DNA from 2 places in the Zoogloea sp. genome. Region 1 is predicted to be linked to the other one. Evidence: predicted binding sites of a transcription regulator. Region 1 holds the regulator's gene; the other holds the start of a gene.

Region 1 (7,224 bases):
CGGTACTCATCATCGTGCTCCGTTACGCTTACTGACCGATGGTCAATGTTTTTTCCATCAGGGACTTTGCGGTCCCCATCACTTCCGCATTGGTCTGGTAGGCCCTGGAAGCGGAGATCATGTTGGTCATTTCTTCGACGACATTCACATTTGGGAGCGCTACATAACCTTCCGCATTGGCCGCCGGGCTCTTCGGATCGTAGGTCATTCGCATCGGCGCGGCGCTCTCCACGACCTGGGTTACGCGCACGCCCTGGGCGCCTGGGCCCGCCATCGGCGTCGCCGCGAACACGACCTGCTTGGCCTTGTACGGCTGGCCATTGCTGGAGGTGATGCTGTCGGCGTTGGCCAGGTTGCTGGCTGTCGTATTGAGACGCAGGGACTGCGCGGTGAGCGCACTGCCAGCCACGTGGAAGACATTGAGCATGCTCACGAACGTTCTCCTTACTGACCCTGGATAGCTTGCTGCATGGAGCGCAGCAGGCCGTTGATGAAAGTCACGCTGGCCTGGTACTGGACGGAATTTTCGGCAAAGGCGCTGCGCTCCACATCCATGCTGACCGTGTTGCCATCAATGGCGCCCTGCTCTTCCGTCCGGTACTTGAGGTTGCCATCCAGCCCCTGCTCCCCGCTGCCCGCCAGGTGACGGGCCGAGGTCGTAGCCATCGGCAGCCCACTAGACTTGCCTCCCAGCGCGCCGTTCAGCGCCTCCCGGAAATCGATATCACGTGCCTTGTAGTTGGGCGTATCGGCATTGGCGATGTTGGATGCGATCACCTGCTGGCGATAAGCCCGCACGTTCAACGCCGTCTGATGAAAGCGCAATGCGTTGTCCAGTCGATCAGCCATTCGATTCACCCCTAAAGTTCGTTTCCGTCGGTGCCGATACACTGTCTGTCACTCAGGGCACCACGGTTTTCGTGCATTTCAATGCAGCTTCCGTGCCAAGCACTCTACGCCGTGAAGCCCCCCTTTGATGGCTCAAACAAGCGGTGAATCCTTCTTCAATTTGAATGGCGCGCACTCCCCTCCGGTCGCAACGGCAAACTTTGCCGCTCGAACCGGCAACTAACGCCTGCCGCCCCACTGCACCGGAAAAGATCTGCGGATTTTTCGCACTCTTCCGGCCGACGTGGTCGAATGAGGACATCCGTCCAATCCCTCAGCCAATGAAGTCCGCCCTGCTCCGTTTAATCCCCGCACTGGCCCTGCCCGTTCTGCTCATCGCGCCACCGCCGGCCAGCGCCCGCCAGGATCCGGCCCCGGTACGCGCCGAGGTCGCACGTTTCCTCAACATCCAGAGCCGCAGCCTGCCGGGCGAGGTCAGCGTCCAGGTGGGCGACTTCGCCGCCGACAACGTGCTGCCCCCCTGCGTCCAGTTGGAGGCCTTCCTGCCCCCCGGGAGCCGACAGTGGGGCCGCCTGACTGTCGGCGTGCGCTGCCTCGCACCGAGTGCTTGGTCCGCCTACGTTCCTGCCGAGGTCCGCGTACGGGGCGTCTATCTGGTAACGGCGATCCCTTTGATGGCTGGCCAGATCGTCGGGCCCGACGACCTCCGCCGCGAAATCGGCGAACTGAGCGCCCAGGCGGCGGACGTGCTGACCGACCCATCCCAGGCCGTGGGCCATGCCGCCCGCATCTCCCTTGCCGCCGGCAAGCCGCTGGCCGCCAGCAACCTGCGCCTGCCGCCGGCCGTCGTCCAGGGACAGCCGGTGAAGGTCATTTCGCGCGGCCCCGGCTTCCAGGTCGCCAACGACGGCACCGCCCTCAGCACGGCCTCCGACGGCCAAGGCGCGCAGGTCCGGCTGAGCACCGGCCAGGTCGTGCGCGGCGTGGCCCGCAATGGCGGATTCGTCGAGATCATCACGCCATGACATTCGCACTCATGCCACTCGTTCAGGTTAAAGTTTTGCTCCGACGAGTCGTAGACCGAGACGAATTCTGGAAGAAAGGACAAGACCGTGAAGATTGAAAACTCAGTCAAAGCGACCGGTGGCCTGCCGTCCAACGACGGGCGAACCCGCGCGACCAAAGACACGCCCCGAACCCAGGCGAACAGCGGCGACACCGACAAGGTCGAGATTTCCTCCCTGTCGTCGCGACTGCAACAGATGGAAGAAACCATTGCCGGCACCCCCGTCGTGGACAGCGCAAAGGTCGACGAAATCAAGCAAGCCATGAGCGAGGGACGCTTTAAGGTGGATACCGGCAAGGTTGCCGACGGGCTGATCGAAAGCGTGCGCCAGATGCTGGCCTCCCAGACCGGACGCGCCTGATAGAGCATGGCCACCGTCGATCAGACCTTCGTTCACCGCCTTGCCGTGCTGATCGGCGAGGAACGTGACGGCCTGCAGAAATTCATCGCCTTGCTGCAGCAGGAAGAGGCCTTGCTGATAGCCGGCAAGATCGACACCCTGACCACCCTCGCGGAAGAGAAGACTGCGCTGTATCGCGCACTGCAGCGCCTGTCGGACGACCGGACGGTGATGTTTGCGCGGGTCGGCGCCCGGGTCAGCAATGAGAACATCCGGCTCGCCCTTGGCAGCCTGCCGGACGCGCTGACGAGCTGGGACGAGGTGATCGCCCTGGCCACAGAAGCGAAAGAGCGCAATCGCGTCAATGGCCAGTTGATCCGAGACCGCCTGCAAAACAACCAGCAGGCCCTCACCACGCTCCTCTCAGCTGCCGAGCACCCTCAGATCTACGGCCAGGACGGCCAATCACGCCCCACTGGCGGCGGCCGCCATCTCGGTTCGGCCTGAGCGCCACCCCTGGTCACCCGATCCGTTCAGCGCCGGCCCCCGCCGGCAACGGCCTCCGGTGCCACAGCCCCCGGCGCTGCAGCTGGCTGCGGAGGGGTAGCGTTCTGCGGCAGGATGGAGTCCGCCACCCCCGACGCCCTGACTGGCTTGTTTGGCTCCGGCTCGGCCACCCGCGATTCGATCAGGATGGTCACCCGTCGATTGCGGGCGCGCCCATCCGGCGTAGCGTTGTCCGCCACTGGACGCTGATCGCCATACCCGGCCGCAGTCAGACGGGAAGGCAGTACACCACTCTCGACGAACAGCCGCACCACGCTGGAGGCTCGTACCGCAGACAGCTCCCAGTTGGACGGAAACATCGCCGTCGCGATCGGCGTCACATCGGTATGCCCTTCCACGGTGATCGGAAACTCGGCGGCGGCCAGCACCTGAGCCACCGCGCGCAGCGCCCGCACCGCCTCGGGCCCGAGCTGGGCGTAGCCCGGCGCAAAGAGGACGCTGGCGTTGATCTCGACGGTGATGCCGAAGGCACCCTCGGTAACCCGCACCTGGCCATCAGCTACCAGCGGGGCCAGCACCTTTCGGATTTCCTCTGCCATGTTGCGTACCCGCTCAGCCTTCGAACGGCGCGCCTCGTCGGTCTCGCCCGCGGCGTTGGGCGGTGGCGTGGTGCTCGGGCGGATCGACTGGATCGGGTTCGAGACGATGCGCGGATTTTCGCTGTTGGCGATATTCCGGAAGGCGTTCACCACCGAATCGGACATGATCCGGTACTTGCCCTCGTTGAGCGACGACAGGGAATACATCACGACGAAAAAGGCGAACAGCAGGGTGATGAAATCGGCGTAGGAAACCAACCAGCGCTCGTGGTTCTCGTGCTCCTCCTCGCCCTTCCTGCGCCGCGCCATGGTCTATCCCACGTAGCCGCTGAGCCGGCGTTCGATGATGCGCGGGTTGTCACCATTGGCGATCCCGACCAGTCCGTCGAGCAGCATCTCGCGCATGGAGACCAGCGTACCAATAACGGCCATCAGCTTCTTCGAGACCGGCAGGAAGATCAGGTTGGCCGAGCCGACCCCGTAGATCGTTGCCACGAAGGCGACCGCGATCCCCGAGCCGAGACGGGACGGATCGGACAGGTTCTCCATCACGTGGATCAGGCCCATCACCGCCCCCAGGATGCCTATCGTCGGTGCGTAACCGCCGGCCGCCTCCCAGACCTTGGCCCCCTGCTTCATCTGGGCTTCCCAGGTATCGATGTCCACCTCCAGCACTTCGCGCAAGCGCTCGGGCTCGACCCCATCGACCAGCAGCTGCAGGCCCTTCTGGATGAAGGGGTCCTCCAGCGCAGGGATCTGCGCCTCCAGGGACAACAAGCCTTCCTTGCGGGCCACGTGACTCCACTCGACGATCTGGGCGATCAGCTCGGCATGGTTGAGCGCCGGCGGAACGAAGACCCAGCGGATCATCCGCACGCCGGTCCGGAATACCTGCAGTGAGCTTTGCAGCATGACAGCCCCGAGGGTGCCGCCGATGACGATCATGAAGGCCGTGGGCTGGATCAGCGACCCAACATGCCCCCCCTCCAGCACCTGGCCAATGAGAATTGCCGCCAGGGCAAGGGTGATCCCGATAAGACTGATGCTATCCATGCGTGCCCTCTGGCCGTCGTTCAGGGTGCCGCCGGCCGGCGGCCGCGGCCACGACCTTCACCCTTGGCCTTCGCCATGCCCTGCGCAGCCCCCGAAATACGGGCACGCAGGCGCGCGATCGCCTGGCTGTGCAACTGGCACACCCGCGACTCGGACACGCCGAGGACTTCGCCAATCTCGCGCAGGTTCATGTCCTGCTCATAATACAGGCCCATCACCGTCTGCTCCCGCTCCGGCAGGTCGTCGATGGCCCTCACCAGCACGTCACGCATGTTTCCCTCGAGCAGCAGGGTCAGCGGATCGTTGCCTTCCAGCGTGATGTGGCGCTCGAGATAATCGTCCTCACCCTCTCCGGTGAAATCCTCGAAGTACACCAGTTGGTAACCACGGGCCTCCTGCAACATGTGCTGGTAGTCGGAGAGAGGCAAGCCCAGAGAGTCGGCCAGTTCCTTCTCCGTCGGCGGGCGCCCATTCTGCTGCTCAAGCTGGTGGACGGCCGCCTCGATACGCCGCATGTCGCGCCGCAGGCTGCGCGGCAACCAGTCGTTCTCGCGCAGCCCGTCAAGCATGGCGCCCCGGACGCGCTGCACCGCGTAGGTCTCGAATTGCGCCCCCAGGCCTTCCTCGTAGCGGTTGATCGCATCGAGCAGGCCCAGCATGCCGTTCTGGATGATGTCCTCCACCTGGACGCTGGCCGGCAACTTGGCCATCAGGTGATAGGCAATACGCTTGACCAGCGGCGCGTACTGGACAACGAGTTGCTCTTTATCGAGGGTGCCGGAGGCGGTGTACATCTTTCATCGGCTTTCTGATCTGGGTTTCCGGGGCCGTCCGCATGTTACGAGACCCCCACCGGCAAGGCTACGCTTCTCACGGCCCCGTGCGACACAATCCACACCCACTCCCCTTTAGCCGGCCAGGCCGGCGCCGGCCTGGGCCGACCAGGCGCGCAGGCGACGGATGAAGGCACTGGCCCCGTCGGCGGGGTGGCGCGCACCGAGGGGCGTCGTCATCGCCTCGGCCAGCGGATCGCGCCCAACCTCGCCGCGCCATACCAGCGGCAGGCCGACGTGACGGGAACTGAAATCCTGCAGGCTTGCGAACAGCGCCGTCGCGTCAGCCCGGTCGCGAGCGCCGCTGACGGCGATCTCCAGCGAGCCGGCACCGGCCGCGGCCAATCCCTTGATCCATTGACAGGCTCCGCGCGCGCCCACACCACTCGCCTCAACCACCAGCAGGCGACGCCCGGCGGCACGGGCAAAGGGCGTCAGACGGCGGGCATCGCCGACCGTATGGATGGCCAGTAGGTCCGCACGGCGCTGAAGTTCGGCAATCCCGACCTCCAGCCGCTCGTGATGCCCCGCCCCGAGGAGCGGAACCGCCTGCACGGTGGCCGCTGCCGGCACGACCCACAGGCCGTCAGCCACCTCGCGCATCGTTTCAGAGACTTCATGCTGGCCCTGCAGCGCGCCGAGCAAATCGCCTCCTTCAGGAAAACCAAAAGCAGCCAGCAAGGAGCCCCGCTCGGGCGCATGTTCGTCGATCGCAACCACCCGCCGGGCACCATCGGTCAGCGCCAGCAGAACCTGCACCGCCAGATCGCGAGGCGAGCGTCCGGAGGCGAACAGCGCCACCACGGGGGACGGTGTACGACGGAAAAGACGACGCAGGCCGGCAGCCTGATCGGATGCGTGCAGCATCTTAGAGGCCTCCTCTCAGGCCCGTGCCGCCGCCCTTGCCTCCCGATGCCAGCATCAGGCCCGCTTCCAGGGGATCGAGGCGGAACGGCGAATTCGCCGGCAACTCGCGGAGCGCCTGCCCGAGGAGCTTGTCCCGGTTGGGCAGGTGCAGGTCTTCCGGCACCCGCTGGCCGTTGGCGACGTAAAACACCTCCACCTGGCGGCGGATGGCCACGTCGAGCACAGGAGCCAGGGACATGGCCTCATCCATCTTGGTGAGGATCACGCCGGCGAGATCATCGCCAGCATAGGCATTGACCACGTCGTCGAGGGTATCGCCCCGGCTGGTGGCGTTGAGCAGTAACAGGCGCGACACCTTACCGGCGCCGGTCAGCATGGCGGCCTGCTCGGCGACCATCTTGTCGCGTTGGCTCATGCCCATCGTGTCGATCAGCACCATGTGCTTGTCGCGCAGGCCGGCCAGAGTCTCGCGCAAATCGGTGGCATCGCGGACTACGAAGACTGGCACGCCGAGGATGCGGCCATAGATGCGCAGCTGTTCGTGGGCACCGATCCGGTAGCCATCGGTGGTGATCAGGGCCAGCTTGTCGGCACCGTGGCGTACCACGCAGCGGGCCGCCAGCTTGGCCGTGGTGGTGGTCTTGCCGACGCCGGTGGGCCCGACCAGCGCATACACGCCACCGCGGTCGATGATGTCCACGTCGCTGGCCATCGAACGGAAACGCTGATCAAGGGCCACCTGCAGCAGGCGATGCGCCTCCTCGGGCGCCTCGTCCTCCGGCACTTCTTCAGCCAGTTCGCGCGCCAGCATTGCCGAGAAGCCAGCCTCAAGCAGATCACCGATCAAGCGCGTACGCCCGGGCGTCGAACGGGCCATCTCCCCCCACGCGAAGCCGGCGAGCTGGCGCTCCAGCATGCCGCGGATGGCGGCCAACTCGTTGGCCATCTGGGAGTTGGCATTCTCCAGGGCGCGGATACGCGCCTCTTCCTCAATGCCTGCGGGGCGCTGGCGGGCTGCATTGTCGCGGGCCGGCGTCGCTTCCCGCGGCGGAACGGACTCGCTGCGCAGCGGCGAGCGGGGCGCCGGCGCCACCGCATGTTCTGCCGGCG
Region 2 (7,224 bases), on a different contig from region 1:
CGCTCCCAGGCCTACTTCGGCAGCCTGGTGCTGGTAGCCAAGGAAAGCTTCTTGTCCAGCGGCCGCTACGGCACGCACAGGGGGGCCGAGAACTACGACCTGTCCCTGCGCGTCCTCGACCAGGAAGGGGAGCACGCAGTCGGTCATATCAGCCAGGTTCTCGCCCACCTGTCCCGGCAGACCCGACGCTCCCTCTCCCCCGAAGCCGAAAAAAGCGCCCTGCAGGACCACCTGGCCCGGCGCGCACTCACCGCCGACGTCCTTGATGGCGCCGTGTTCGGTACCCGGCGGGTCCAGTATCAGTGGCCCAACGTACCGCTCGTCAGCATCATCATTCCGACGCGGGACAGGGAAGAGTATCTGCGCCCCCTCATCGAAGGCATCGAGGAGCGGACGAGCTATCCGAACTACGAAATCATCGTTGTCGATAACGACAGCAGCGATCCGGACACCATCGAATATCTGAACACCCTGCAGGAAAATGCGCAGGGCCATCCTGCGCGAGTGCTTTCCTGCCCGGGCGAGTTCAGCTGGGCTGCCAGCGTGAATACTGGCGCCTCAGCGGCTGCCGGTGACTACCTGTTCTTCCTCGACAACGACACCCACATTGTCCAGGACGACTGGCTTGATCGACTGATGGCCTTCGCTCAGCGCCCGGAAGTCGCCATCGTGGCCCCCCGCCTGACCTATCCCGAAACGGCCAAGGTGCAGGATGCCGGCACTATCCTCGGCCTGTACGGCGTGGCGGGCAGTCCCTGGAACAACAATGCCGACATCGACGAGCCAGGCTACATGGGACGCGCTCTGTGCGATCAGAACCTCAGCGCGGCAAGTGGTTCGGCGCTACTGGTACGCCGCAGCATATTCGTGCAGCTGAATGGAATTGACGGCCGGACCTACCCACTCTTCCATGGTGCCCTCGATTTCTGCCTGCGCGCCGGCGAACAAGGCCACAAGATCGTGTGGACGCCATATACAACGCTGGTTCACTACAACAGCGTTTCCCTCGCTGCGCGGCAACGCAAGCCGGAAGGCAAGTTAGTCGATCTGCAAGCCGGCCAAAAGGCCACAGACACGCTGTTCACTCAGTGGATGTCACGCCTAGCCAACGATGCGGCCTACAACCGCAACCTCAGCCTGGCAATCCCCTACAAGCCGGACCACATCACCCCCATCGACTGGGACACAAATTTCCATGACCGGCCGCGTATTCTTGCCACGCCGGTACCGGGTGGAGCAGGCGAATACCGCCTGCGCGCCCCCTTGCGCAGCATCAGCCAGGCCGGCCTAGCACACACCATGATCAGCGAGCCGCCGAAGGCCTTCTCCATGCGGATCCTGACTCCTATCGAGATCGCCCGTGCAGCGCCTGACATTCTGATCATGCATCAACCCCTTGATGACATGCAGAGCGAGGCACTTGATGCCTATGCACGCTATTTCCCCAAACTGCGCCGAATCCTGACGCTCGACGATCTTGTTATTGATTTGCCTAGGAAGCACCCCATGTACAAGAACGGCTACAAGGACGGGCGCCAGCGTCTGCGCCGCAACCTGTCACTGATGGATCGTGTCGTCGTCAGCACGCTGCCCCTGGCTGACCTGTGTGCCGACATGATCGAGGACATCCGGATCATGCCGAACACGCTGGAATGGTCCCTGTGGGGCGACGTGGCACCACCGCGGAAGCCTCGCAGCAAGCCCCGTGTCGGCTGGGCCGGCGCCCAGCAACATCACGGCGACCTCGAGCTCATTTACCCGGTGGTTGAAGCACTGGCCGATGAGGTGGACTGGATCTTCATGGGCATGTGCCCCGATGCGCTGAAGCCCTTCGTCCGTGAAGACCGCGGCTACGAGCTCGACTACCGCAAGTACCCCCAGGCCCTCGCCGCCATGGATCTGGACCTGGCGATCGCCCCGCTGGAAATCCATCCTTTCAACGAAGCCAAGAGCAACCTGCGGCTGCTTGAATACGGCATCATGGCCTGGCCGGTGATCTGCACGGACATCTTCCCGTACCAGAACGCTCCAGTGACACGCCTGCGCAATGATCCCGAGTTGTGGATCCGCGCCATCCGCGAACAGCTCGCGGAACCGGAAGCCCTGAAACAGGCCGGCCTGGCCCTCCAGCAATGGGTCAAGGATGGCTTCATCCTGGAGAATCACACCGCGAGCTGGTTCGCGGCCTACGGTTCCTGACGGTTGTCCAACTCCAGCCATCGGGCATATCGATGGCTGGAAAAAATGTGCCGAAGTCGCATTTTCGCCCTAAAGCTTTGCGTGTTTTGGCCGCTATCACTAGCCAAGCGGCAATCCGCCAAGAATCGCAAAAAAAAACAATTGAAAAAAGTCAACATATTTTTCTAAAGTCTTTGCGGCTCATCCCGTTAATGGACTCAACGGCGGTTGCCTTACACTCACCGGGCAAGGCGAACCAAAGTTAGGCCGAACGCTTATGTCTTGAACGGAATGAAGGAGAACCAAAATGGCTGCCACAATCAACACCAATGCGATGTCGCTGAATGCGCAACGCAATCTGTCCGCATCCCAGGCAGGCCTGTCCAAGGCCGTTCAACGCCTGTCCTCTGGCCTGCGCATCAACAGCGCAGCAGATGACGCCGCCGGTCTGGCCATCGCCGACCGCATGAACGCCCAAGCCAAGGGCTTTGACGTTGCGATCCGCAACGCCAACGATGGCATCTCCATGGCACAAACCGCTGAAAGCGCGATGCAGGCCATCACCGACAACCTGCAGCGGATGCGCGAACTGGCGGTTCAGGCCTCCAATGGCACCTACACCAGCGGCGATCGCGCCAGCCTGGATCTCGAATTCCAGCAGTTGAACCAGGAAATTGCCCGCGTCGTGGGTGGCACTACCTTCAATGGCCAGAGTGTGCTGACTTCGGCGGTAAGCTTTTCGTTCCAAGTTGGCGCAGGCACGGCCAGCACTGACTCGATCTCTGTAACTAGCGGTCAAGTTGGCTTGTCTAGCGCCTCTTTTGGATCGACAACAGCAGGGGCGATTATTGCCTCGGTAGGTGCATCAGGTGCCGTTACCGCTGCATCCATTGGCGGGAGTGGCTCAACAAATGCCCAAGCCGCCATTGCGTCACTCGATGCCGCGCTTGACACCCTGAACACTGCCCGCGCCAACTGGGGTGCCGTGCAAAACCGTTTCGCGTCGGTCGTGCAGACCCTGCAAGTCGCCTCCGAAAACGCCAAGTCGTCCCGCGGCCGCATCATGGATGCCGACTTTGCCCAGGAAACTGCCAACATGACCCGCGGCCAGATCCTGCAACAAGCTGGCACTGCCATGGTGGCCCAGGCCAACAGCATGCCCAACAACGTGCTGTCGCTCCTGCGCTAACGCACCTAGAGTTGTTCGCCGCAGCAGGCGCCGCGCCATAAAAGGCACGGCGCAATCTGCACAATTAGGAGATCATCATGAGCATTCAACCCGTCGGACCCGGCGCAGCGCAGCAGTATTCGCCGCCGGCACGGCCAGCCAGCAGCGTTGGCGGCACCCGTCAGGCCGATGCTGCAACTCCTAGCGACGACCCCAAGGCAGTGAAGACCGCCAATCAGGTAGAGCAAACCGGAAGCACGCCACTGACGCCTGAGCAGTTGGCCCAGGCAGTCACGCAAATCCAGGACGTCATCAAGCAGACGGCGCAGAGTCTGCAGTTCTCGATCGACGAGGACACAGGCTCCACCGTGGTGAAGGTCGTCGATACGGAGTCCAAAAAGGTTCTCCGCCAGATTCCGTCAGAAGAAGTCCTGGCTATAGCCAAGGCCCTCGATAAACTGCAGGGCCTGCTCGTCAGGCAAAAAGTCTAGCCTGTGCACGAGCATGCGGACCACCAACCCACCCCCCAGGTGGGTTTTTTTCTGGAAGGAACCCTGGCCGGCTGGCACGGTCCATGCTGATCAAATGCAGTCACGCTGACGCGCTCAAGTTTCCGGCGCATCAGCCGTAATCGCAAACAGCAGGAACATAGCTTCACGGGGGCGCATCATGGCAACCATTTCATCTGCAGGTATCGGCTCCGGACTTAATGTCGAGTCCCTGGTCACCGGCCTGATGTCGATCGAGCGACAACCACTCTCGCAACTGCAGAAGCAGCAGAGCAGCTATCAGTCCAAGATTTCCGCCATTGGTACGCTGAAGAGTGCCCTTTCGTCCCTGCAGACGGCGGCAAAGGCGCTCACCCCCTCCGCCGGCCAGACGGCAACGGCATCTTTTTCCGCCTACAAGGCAACCTTTGCCGATTCCACGATCGCATCGGCAACAACCAGCAATTCGGCCGTTGCCGGCACCTACTCCATTGACGTCACGTCACTGGCGACCAATCAGCGTCTGGCCCTGAACACGACTTACGCCGCCGGCGCACGCGCGCTGACCTTCGGTGCGGACAGCTCACGCACGCTGACCATTAGCCTGGCATCCGGCTCCACGTCCACGATCAACCTGGACAGCAGCCAGAACACCCTTGCCGCCGTTCGCGACGCTATCAACAATGCCAATGCGGGCGCCAGCGCGACCATCGTCACTGACACAACCGGCAAGCAGAATCTGCTGCTGACGGCAACAACTGGTGGTACAGCCAACAAGGTCACCCTTGGCGGCACGGCGACGTTTGTCGATCCAGCCAATTACGTCGATGAAAACAATCCGGGCACGCCCATCGCAGCTGGCAGCGCCTTTACGCAGACCCAGGCGGCAACCGATGCCGTCGTCAAGATCCAGGGCGTCTCGATTGCGACCAGCGGCAATACCATCGCGAATGCGCTCGATGGTATCAACCTCACCGTCAGCAAGACCGGCTCCACGACCCTGACGGTCAGCCGAGACACCTCCGATCTGAAAGACAAGCTGAATACCTTCGTGACGGCGTACAACAACCTGAACTCGTCGATCAAGAGCCTCGGAGCCTACGACGCGACGACCAAGACCGCTGCCGTCCTGAATGGAGACACCTCACTGCGGACCATTCAGTCCCAGGTACGTGCGGCCCTGACCGGGACTCCCGCGAGCCTGTCGAGCAACGCCTACAAGACCCTGAGCTCCCTCGGCATCTCCTTCCAGAGCGATGGCAGCCTGACGGTCGACAGCACGAAATTCGACAAGGCCGCCAACACCGACTTCTCCGCCGTAGCAACCGCGATTGGCGCCTACGGCAGTGCGCTGAAGACAACGACCACTGATCTGCTGGGCACCGGAGGGGTCATCTCCAGTCGCACCGATGGCCTGACCGCCAGCACCAAGAGCATTAGTAAACAGATCGACGCGCTCAACAATCGGCTGACCATCATTGAGCAGACCTATCGGGCCCAGTTCACCGCCCTTGATACGACGATGGCAAGCATGAACACGACGAGCACCTACCTCACACAACAGCTCGCGCTGCTGAGCAAATAAGCCGTAAGATCAACCCAAACGGAGAACACAATGTCGTTCGGCCTCGCCTCCCGTCGTGCCGCTGCCGCCTACAGCGAAGTCGGCTTCGAAACCGGGGTTTCCACCGCCGATCCGCATAAGCTGATCCTGATGCTTTTCGAAGGCGCCCTGCTGCAGATCGGTACTGCGACAGCTGCGCTTGAGTCCAACAATGTCCCCGCCAAGGGCAAGGCAATATCCCACGCCATCGAGATAATCGGCAACGGCCTCAAGGTCAGTCTCGATTACGAAGCGGGAGGCGATCTCGCCGAGCGCCTTGGCGCCCTGTATGACTACATGTTGCAACGACTCATCTATGCCAACCTGCACAACAGCAAGCCGGCTCTCGACGAAGTCGCGAAACTGCTTTCCGAACTGAAAGGCGCCTGGGAAGAAATCGGCACGTCCGACCAGGCCAACCGCTAAGACTGCCGGAGATATCTGCATGAGCTCCCTTGCCCTGCTGGAACAAATGAGCACCTACTCGACCGAGATGGTCGATGCGGCCCGTGCCAACGACTGGGATCGCCTTTCCCGCCTCGAGAAGCAGGTTGCCTCCCTGCGCGACCGTCTTGGCGTCGAAGAGGCCCTTGCTTTTCCGGGACGCCAGAAGCGCATGTCCGAGGACGAGCGGCAGAAGAAGATGGCACTCATCCGCCGCATCCTGGACGATGACAAGGAAGTGCGCGTCCATACCGAGCCCTGGATGGACAACGTGCGTCAGCTGCTGTCCGGCGGCACGCGCGAACGGAACGTGCGCAAGGCCTACGGCGAGCCCGACCAGAGCTAAACGCCCGGGCAGGCAGGTGGTCTCACCATGATTCCCGGCGACCTCGCCTCCCGCTTGCGGATGCTCACCGAAGCGAGTTTTTTTTCCGGCGAGCCCACCGTTGCCCCGACAGCCCGTGTCAGGGCCGTCACCTCCATCCTGCCCGACTTCACGCCAGGGCAGCGCATCACCGCCACGCTCCAGGCCATCGCGCAGGACAACACCTATCACGCCCGGATCGACGGCCGTGAGGTCATCCTGTCGCTCCCGCAATCAGTGAAGGCGGGCGACACCCTCGAACTGATCGTCAGCAAGGTCACACCACAGGCCGTGATGGCCACCCTGGCCCAGCCCGGCGGCGAGACGCCCCCCCTTCCAAGTCAGGCAGCCCTCAGCCAGACCGGCAAGCTGATCAGCTTCCTGCTGACCGGCCAACCGTCAGTCCCCAGCGCCAGCCTCAACGGCGGTCAGCCCCTGCTGCCGACAGCTCCGCAGACGCAGGCTGCAGCGAGCCAGCTGGCCGGCCAGTTAGGCACAGCCGTCACCGAGAGCGGCCTGTTCTACGAAGCCCACCAGGCCCGCTGGTTGTCCGGTCAACTGGACACCGCTGCCCTGCGCCGAGAGCCCCAGGGCAGCATGCCCGCCACGCCCCAGATGCCCACAACCGCGCCCCAGCCCAGCAATACTCCAGCCGGTGCGCTTTCGGCCGAGATTCAGACCCGCCTTTTATCCGGCGGGGAAGGCGGCGTCGGCAGCACCACTGAAAGCACTGGCAACGCCCTCCTGTCTGGTGGAAAAACCGACAATACGGCACCAATCGCCGAGAAACTGCTGCCTATCGTGCATCAGCAACTGGACACCCTCGCCACCCATCAGGCCGTGTGGCAAGGGCAGATCTGGCCGGGGCAGATGATGGAATGGGAGATCGAGGATCCGTCCGCCGACGAACGGGGGGCACATGACGGTGAAGAGGAGCCCGAACCTTACTGGAACTCGACCCTGCGCCTGACGCTGCCGA

What was found. The regulator FliA, encoded in region 1, starts transcription of late flagellar genes. The targets are predictions, from matches to a motif close to CTAAAGTTNNNNNNNNNNNNGCCGNTA.
Region 2: a site for FliA is predicted at 2,269-2,295, ahead of ACE3RX_RS02595 (flagellin). Genes of this name have one in related genera too.

What each region holds. Positions count from the first base shown of each region.
Region 1 is NZ_JAYSDK010000031.1:14,943-22,166, forward strand. Features, by position in the region: gene ACE3RX_RS17290 (flagellar hook assembly protein FlgD) at 1-10, opposite strand, end outside; gene flgC (flagellar basal body rod protein FlgC) at 29-433, opposite strand; gene flgB (flagellar basal body rod protein FlgB) at 445-849, opposite strand; gene flgA (flagellar basal body P-ring formation chaperone FlgA) at 1,170-1,874, shown strand; gene flgM (flagellar biosynthesis anti-sigma factor FlgM) at 1,962-2,276, shown strand; gene ACE3RX_RS17315 (flagella synthesis protein FlgN) at 2,283-2,762, shown strand; gene motD (flagellar motor protein MotD) at 2,789-3,670, opposite strand; gene ACE3RX_RS17325 (flagellar motor protein) at 3,674-4,414, opposite strand; gene ACE3RX_RS17330 (RNA polymerase sigma factor FliA) at 4,435-5,208, opposite strand; gene ACE3RX_RS17335 (MinD/ParA family protein) at 5,323-6,114, opposite strand; gene flhF (flagellar biosynthesis protein FlhF) at 6,116-7,224, opposite strand, start outside.
Region 2 is NZ_JAYSDK010000003.1:49,402-56,625, reverse strand. Features, by position in the region: gene ACE3RX_RS02600 (glycosyltransferase) at 1-2,199, shown strand, start outside; gene ACE3RX_RS02595 (flagellin) at 2,486-3,367, shown strand; gene ACE3RX_RS02590 (flagellar protein FlaG) at 3,445-3,837, shown strand; gene fliD (flagellar filament capping protein FliD) at 4,016-5,419, shown strand; gene fliS (flagellar export chaperone FliS) at 5,450-5,863, shown strand; gene ACE3RX_RS02575 (flagellar protein FliT) at 5,883-6,227, shown strand; gene ACE3RX_RS02570 (flagellar hook-length control protein FliK) at 6,255-7,224, shown strand, end outside.